DNA from 2 places in the Brevibacterium litoralis genome. Region 2 is predicted to be linked to the other one. Evidence: predicted binding sites of a transcription regulator. Region 2 holds the regulator's gene; the other holds the start of a gene.
What was found. The regulator HspR, encoded in region 2, represses chaperone genes until heat shock. The targets are predictions, from matches to a motif close to AAGTTGAGTCNNNNNGACTCAACTT.
Positions count from the first base shown of each region.

Region 1 (3,647 bases), on a different contig from region 2:
CCTGCCCGATCAGCCGCTGCCCGATGACCTCCTCGGCGTGCAGCAACTTCTGCCGTTCACCCTGCAGCAGGCGACCGGCGGGGATGCCGGTCCAGGCGGCGACCACCTCGGCGATGTCGTCCGAACGCACCTGCTCGTTCACCATCCGCTTGCCGCCGGGCACGCCCGCACCGGCCATGCCGTCATCGGCCCCCGCTCCCGAGGCGCCCTGCCCGCCACCCGCACGTGCGGCGTTCTCCGCCTCCTCGGCGGCGGCGATCTCCTTCTCGACGGCCGGGATCTCGCCGTAGAGCAGGCGCGAGGCGGTCTCCAGGTCGGTCTCGCGGGTGGCCTTCTCCGCCTGTGACCGCAGGTCGTCGAGCTTCTGCTTGAGTTCACCGACCCGGTTGAGGCCCGCGCGCTGGGACTCCCAGGTGGCGGTGAGGCCGGCGAGTTCCTCCTGCCGGTCGGCCAGGTCCTCACGGAGGTCGGCCAGGCGCTGCTTCGAGGCCGGGTCGTCCTCCTTCTCCAGGGCCATCTCCTCCATCTTGAGGCGGTCGACGGCGCGGCGGAGCTCGTCGATCTCGATCGGCGCGGAGTCGATCTCCATCCGCAGACGGCTGGCCGCCTCGTCGACCAGGTCGATCGCCTTGTCCGGCAGCTGTCGGCCGGCGATGTACCGGTTGGACAGCTGGGCGGCGGCCACGAGCGCGGAGTCGGCGATCGTCACCTTGTGGTGCGCCTCGTACCGTTCCTTGAGTCCGCGGAGGATCGCGACGGTGTCCTCGACGCTCGGCTCACCGACGAACACCTGCTGGAAGCGGCGTTCGAGCGCGGGGTCCTTCTCGATGTTCTCGCGGTACTCGTCGAGGGTCGTCGCCCCCACCAGGCGCAGCTCACCGCGGGCGAGCATGGGCTTGAGCATGTTGCCGGCGTCCATCGCGGAGTCCCCGGTGGCACCGGCGCCGACGACGGTGTGGATCTCGTCGATGAAGGTGACGACCTGGCCGTCGGAGGCCTTGATCTCCTCGAGGACGGCCTTGAGACGTTCCTCGAACTCACCGCGGTACTTGGCACCGGCGACCATGGCGGACAGATCGAGCGACACGAGGGTCTTGTCCCGCAGGGACTCCGGCACGTCACCGGCGACGATCCGCTGGGCCAGGCCCTCGACGACCGCCGTCTTGCCGACGCCGGGCTCGCCGATGAGCACGGGGTTGTTCTTCGTCCGGCGCGAGAGCACCTGGACGACCCGACGGATCTCCGAGTCGCGCCCGATCACCGGGTCGAGCTTGCCGTCGCGGGCGGCCTTCGTGAGGTCGACACCGTACTTCTCCAGCGACTGGAAGGTGTCCTCGGGGTTCTCGCTCGTCACTGTGTGTCCTCCCCGGACCTCGGGCAGTGCCTTGAGGAGCGTGTCCCGGTCGACGCCCGCCTGCGAGAACACCTTCCCGAGTTCGCCCGCGTCCTGCACCGCGGCGATGAGCAGGTGTTCGGTCGACACGAACTGGTCGCCGAGGGAGGTCATCTCCTTCTCGGCGGTGTTCATCAGCTGCAGCGCGGCCCGCGACAGGGACGGCTGCTGCACGGAGGCCCCCGACACGCTCGGCATCCCGGCGAGCACGGAACCGATCCGGGCCCGGATCGCCGCCGGGTCGGCCTGCACGTGACCGAGCAGCGCCGCCGCGATGCTGCCCTCCTGCCCGAGCAGGGCGTCGAGCAGATGAGCGGGCTCGATCTGCTGGTGGCCGCGGTCGACCGCGGTCCGCAGGGCGGCGGAGACCGCTTCCTGCGACTTCGTCGTGAGTTTGGCGTCCATCGACACGTCCTTCCACGTGAGCGGGGCACGACCCCACTCCTCGGTGATGTTCTCGTCCCTGAGCACAACCTCTCGCACCTTGAGTATATTCCACTCAAGTCCGGAAAGTTGAGCGTCATGCACTCAACTCCGGTTCCGACTCCTCTCTCCTCCCCGCCGCCGAGGCGCCCTGTCCACCGGCGCCCACCGCGCCGGTCACGCCCACCGCGGTGAACCGTGTCCGTCCCTCCCTCTAGACTGGCCCGCATGGGTAAGAAGTCCAGGAAGTCCAAGGAAGACATCATCGCCAAGCGCCTGGCGAAGGCGCAGGCCGGCGCGTTCGTGCAGCGCCCCTTCGAGGGTCTGCCCTTCGAGGCAGATCTCGTGTGCCTGCGGGAGCTGATCCCCGCGGCCACCGCCACCGCGCGTCTCAAGGAGGAGTTCGGCGGCACGGAGGTCACCTTCGCGACGCTGCTGCCGGCCGCCTGGCAGGCCTTCAAGCGCGCGGACGGCGCCGTGTTCGCCGGTATGCAGGTCCCGGTGTCCTCCCCCGATCCCTCCCGTGACGTCGCCGCGGGCATCCTCGCGGTGCAGGACGCGGAGCCCGGCACCGTGATCGAGGCGAACTCGAACCCCGGTGAGGGCCCACGCCTGCAGGAGATCCTCGACATCGAGGCCGGTTTCGAGGTCCGCGTCCAGGAGACCTTCGACTACTGGCTGCCCGAGGACGCCGACCTGCAGGACGCCGACCTCAAGAGCGCCCTCGGCCAGGCGAACGAGGGGATCTCTCCGACGGAGAAGCTGGTGAGCGCCCCGAGCGCCTACTGGACCGAGATGACCGGCCGTCAGTACGTCCGCTGGGCGCACACCGAACCCGAGGACCGCGTCATGGACGCTCTCGCCCGTCTGCACGCCGCCGGTTCGAACACCCTCGGCGGTGCCGGCAAGTACCTGGGCTGCTTCCGCGCCTCCGGCATCGTCATCCCCGTGTGGGAACTGCCCGAGGGCACCCAGCCGGACGACGTCGAGGGTCCGCTCGGCGACTTCGCCACGGCCTTCGACACCGCCCTGACACGCACCGAGCCTCTCACCGCGGACGAGCGCCGCGCCAAAGCCGGTGTCGTCTCCCGTCAGCTCACCGTCCGCTGATGATCCCCGCGGATGCCGGCACACCGGTCGCGGTCGCCGCGATCCTGCCCGCCAAGGACGAGGCGGAGCGGATCGCGGCGACGGTCCGTGCCGCGCTGCGCATCCCGGGTGTCGATCTCGTGCTCGTCGTCGACGACGGTTCGTCCGACGACACCGGCCGGATCGCCCGGGAGGCCGGCGCCCAGGTGCTCACGCACCGGAAGAACCGGGGCAAGGCCGCGGCGATGATGACCGGGGCGTTCGCGGTGCGCAACCGCGAGATCAGCGAGGCCGAGCCGGGCTCGACCCCATGCCACCGCGCCTTGCTCTTCATCGACGGGGACCTGGAGGACACCGCGGTGAACACCGCACCGCTCACCGGTCCCGTGCTCGCGGGTGAGGCCGACATGACGATCGCGATCCTGCCCCCACAGAAACGCAAGGGCGGCGGGTTCGGTCTCGTGGTCGGGCTGGCGGGTAGAGGGATCGCGGATCTCACGGGGTTCGAGGCCACCCAGCCGCTGTCCGGCATGCGGTGTCTGACCCGCCAGGCATTCGACGCCGCACTGCCCTTCGCCGCCGGCTGGGGAGTGGAGACCGGGATGACGATCGACGTGTTGCAGGCCGGCCTCCGGGTCGAGGAGGTCGAGTGCGACCTCCAGCACCGGGTGACCGGCCGCGACCTCAAGGGACAGCTGCACCGGGCCGCCCAGTACCGGGACGTCGCACGGGCGCTCACGGT
Region 1 covers NZ_JBDIUY010000039.1:15,620-19,266, reverse strand. The annotation lists gene clpB (ATP-dependent chaperone ClpB) at 1-1,798, opposite strand, end outside; gene AAD496_RS13390 (DUF5926 family protein) at 2,045-2,926, shown strand; gene AAD496_RS13385 (glycosyltransferase family 2 protein) at 2,926-3,647, shown strand, end outside.
Region 1: the regulator HspR is predicted to act here: its motif matches at 1,904-1,928, upstream of clpB (ATP-dependent chaperone ClpB).

Region 2 (3,647 bases):
GCCCCGCGGGTGCCGTCTTCGCCCACCTGTCCGGACGCGGCTGGCCGGGTTCCCTCGACGAGCCGTCCGGCCTGCCCACCCCGCCCGCCTGGCTCTGACCGACGCCACCGGCACACGTCGAAGGCCCTGCCCACCCCCCCCGCCTGGCTCTGACCGACGCCACCGGCACACGTCGAGGGCCCTGCCCACCCCCCCCGCCTGGCTCTGACCGACGCCACCGGCACACGTCGAAGGTCCCGCCCCCTCCCCCCGCGGGGTGCGGGCAGGGCCTTCGACGTGTCCCGACCGCGGACTCAGCTGTCGTAGACGATCTCGACTCGGCGGTTCTGCGCGTAGGTGTCCGGGTCCTCCGGGTCCTCGTCGACCTTCGGTTCGGAATCGGCGAACCCGGCGGTCTCCAGGGTGAGGTCGGGGCGGGCCTCGGCGATCACCTCGGCGACGGCCTCCGCGCGCTTCTCGGAGAGTTCCTGGTTGCTGCCGCCCCCGCGGACGGGGCGGGAGTCCGTGTGTCCGTTGACCTCGACGGTCGCACCGTCCGGGATGTCCTCGACGGCGGTCGCGATACCGTCCTCCGACTCGGCGGCGACCTCCCAGCTGCCGGTCTCGAACAGGATGTCCGTCGACAGGGACAGGGTGGTGCGGCCCTCGATCTCGGACTGCTCGACGAACTCCCCGACGGAGTCGTCGATGTCGCCACCGGTCCACCCCTCCACGGAGTCCTTGACGTCCTCGCCGACCCACTGTTCGACGGAATCCGCGAGGTCCTCGTCCGACCATGCCTCGACGGACTCCGTGATCACCTCGGAGGAGGCCGACGGGAGGGTGGCCGGGGGTTCGCCCGGCAGACCCAGGTCCCCGTCCTCACCCACCTGAGCCGCTGCCGGACCCGCCACCGTCGCGGTCGCGAGGACGGGGGCGAGAGTGATCGCTGCGAGAGCGGGGGCGAACCGCCGGCCGGACCGCCCGCCGAGGGCACGTGCTTGCGCGCGGATGCCCGGATGGATATGTGTGCGTCCCATCGTGATCACCAAGTGATCGGGACGTCGGTGAAATCCGGCAGATCGTCGGAGATGTGCAGGTCGAGCGAGCCGATCTCGTCGGCCGGTGCGGCGAAGGTGCCCCACCAGATGAAGGTCTCGCCGTTCACCCCGTCGATGTTGTACAGCTCGGTCGACATGGGCCCCGGATCACCACGGACCACGGAGTACTGCTTGAGGTTCGACCGGTCGATGAGCTTGACGGCCCCCTCGAAGTTCGAGACTCCGACCATCGATTCCATCTCGTATCCCGAGATCTCGTCGGAGTCCCCGATGTCCCCGTCCTGCGGGGTGAGCGCCAGACGCAGTGTCATGAGCTGACCGCCCTCCTCGACCTCGAGGGACAGGACGTCGATGGTCATCGACTGCTCGGTGCCGGGCTTCTCGTAGGTCTGCGAGACGATCACCTGCTCCGGGTCGATCGTCGCGACGCCGACGGGGCCGGCCGGTTCGACGGTCGAGCCACCCTCACCGGAACCGTTCTCCCCACCCTGGTCCCCACCACCCGGGGACGAGCAACCGGCGAGGACGAGCCCGGCGGCGAGCACGGACCCGAGAAGAGCGGTACGGAATCGAGGACGGGACGGAATGACCTGCGGTTTCATGGCTGACTCCCGGGTGAGGGCGGACGTTGCAGGACCATCCTAGGGAACGCCTCGGACACGGAACGGCCACGGGTCGTGGCGGATCGGCCACGCCCGCGGCGCCTGAACGAGCGCGGACCCGCAACTCCTCAGCGCCCGCGGTAGACGACCATCTCGCCCTTCGCATTGCGGGCCTCCCGCGCCCGAGGCGCCCGTCGACCGGGCACCGGGGCGGGCAGACCCAGCCGCGGCGGGGGCACGGGGCGGCCCGCCTCGGGACGTTGCCCGTGGACGATCGAGACGACGTCACCGGTGGAACCGGCGGCGAAGACCCGGCCACCCGTCGCCTGTTGCAGCCGGGCACGCACGGAGTCGAGTTGGCCGGAGAGCTGCTCGGCCCGGTTCCGCAGGTCCTCGAGCTCGGTCCGCAGGTCGAGGATCTGTTTGATGCCCGCGAGGTTCACGCCCTCGTCCTTCGACAGGCGTTGGACGAGGCGCAGGCGCTCGATGTCGGCGGCGGAGTAGCGCCGCCCGCGGCCCGAGGTCCGCTGCGGCGACACGAGTCCCATCCGGTCGTACTGGCGCAGGGTCTGCGGGTGCATCCCGGCCAGTTCGGCGGCCACGGAGATGACGTAGACGGCCTTGCCCGGTGCGATGTCCATGGCGGCTCACCTCCAGGTGTCAGCTGTCCTTCGCCCGACTGTACAGCTCCGCCCGCGGGTCCTCGGCCGTGGTGGCGTCACGGAACGCCTCGACGGCGGCGACGGCCTCCTCGGACAGGTTCTTCGGCACGGAGATCTCCACCGTGACGAGCAGGTCGCCGGTGCCCTTCTTCGTCTCGATCCCCCGTCCGCGCAGACGTAGGACGCGACCCGAAGGCGTGCCCGCGGGGATCTTCATCGTCACGGGCTGCCCGTCGAGGGTGGGGACCCGCACCTCGGCGCCGAGAGCGGCCTCGGCGAAGGTGACGGGCAGTTCAACGCGCAGGTTGTCGCCGTCCCGGGAGAACACCGGGTGGCCGGACACCTTCACCGTGAGGATGAGGTCGCCCTTCTCACCACCGCGTACTCCGTCCTTGCCCTTGCCCCGCAGGCGGATCTTCTGCCCGTCGGTCACACCCGCCGGGGTGCGGACCGAGACGGGCTTGCCGCCGGGCATCGTGAGCTTGACGGTCGCGCCCCTCGCGGCCTCCGTGAAGGACAGCGTGGTCGAGGCCTTGATGTCGCCGCCCTTCTGCGGGCCGGTCGAGAAACCGCCGCCGTAGGGGCTGCCACCACCCATGCCGCCGAAACCACCGAGCAGGTCGGCGAGGTCCGGGGGCACGTCCCCGTACCCACCGGCACCGGGACGCGGGCGGCCGCCACCGCCGGTGAACAGACCGGAGAAGACGTCCTCGAATCCACCTGCGCCGCCGCCGGGACCGCCGGCCGTGAAGCGGGCGCCGCTGCCCATCTTCCGCACCTGGTCGTACTGTTCGCGCGTCTCCGGGTCGGCGAGCACGTGGTGGGCCGCACCGACCTCCTTGAACTTCGACTCGGCGACCTCGTCACCGGGGTTCTGATCGGGGTGATACTTGCGGGCGAGCTTGCGGTAGGCCTTCTTGATCTCGGTCTCGGTGGCGTCCTCGGAGACGCCGAGCACCTTGTAGTAGTCCTTGTCGAACCATTCCTGCTGCGGACCGGTATTCACCGTGCGCCTCCTTCCTCGAAGGGTCGGTTCCTCCGAACGGACGATCCCCACACCGGGGCTGATGTGGGATGTGGGTTCTCCGACGCGTCGTGCGCCGGAACGCTTCCGGCCGGCCGGGCAGGATCCCGACCGGCCGGAAGCGGTCAGCCGACGGTCACTCCGCCGGGGCGTGCACACCCACGCGGGCGGCACGGACGACGCGGTCACCGACCTTGTAGCCGGGCTGCATCACCATGAAGACCGTGGTGGTCTCCACCTCCTCGTTCGGCTGCTGCATGAGCGCCTCGTGGAGGTTGGGGTCGAACTCGTCGCCGGGCTCGCCGTACTGGGTCACACC
Region 2 covers NZ_JBDIUY010000010.1:13,209-16,855, reverse strand. The annotation lists gene AAD496_RS02230 (maleylpyruvate isomerase family mycothiol-dependent enzyme) at 1-98, shown strand, start outside; gene AAD496_RS02225 (OmpA family protein) at 294-1,019, opposite strand; gene AAD496_RS02220 (hypothetical protein) at 1,025-1,642, opposite strand; gene AAD496_RS02215 (heat shock protein transcriptional repressor HspR) at 1,771-2,283, opposite strand; gene AAD496_RS02210 (DnaJ C-terminal domain-containing protein) at 2,303-3,310, opposite strand; gene AAD496_RS02205 (nucleotide exchange factor GrpE) at 3,465-3,647, opposite strand, start outside.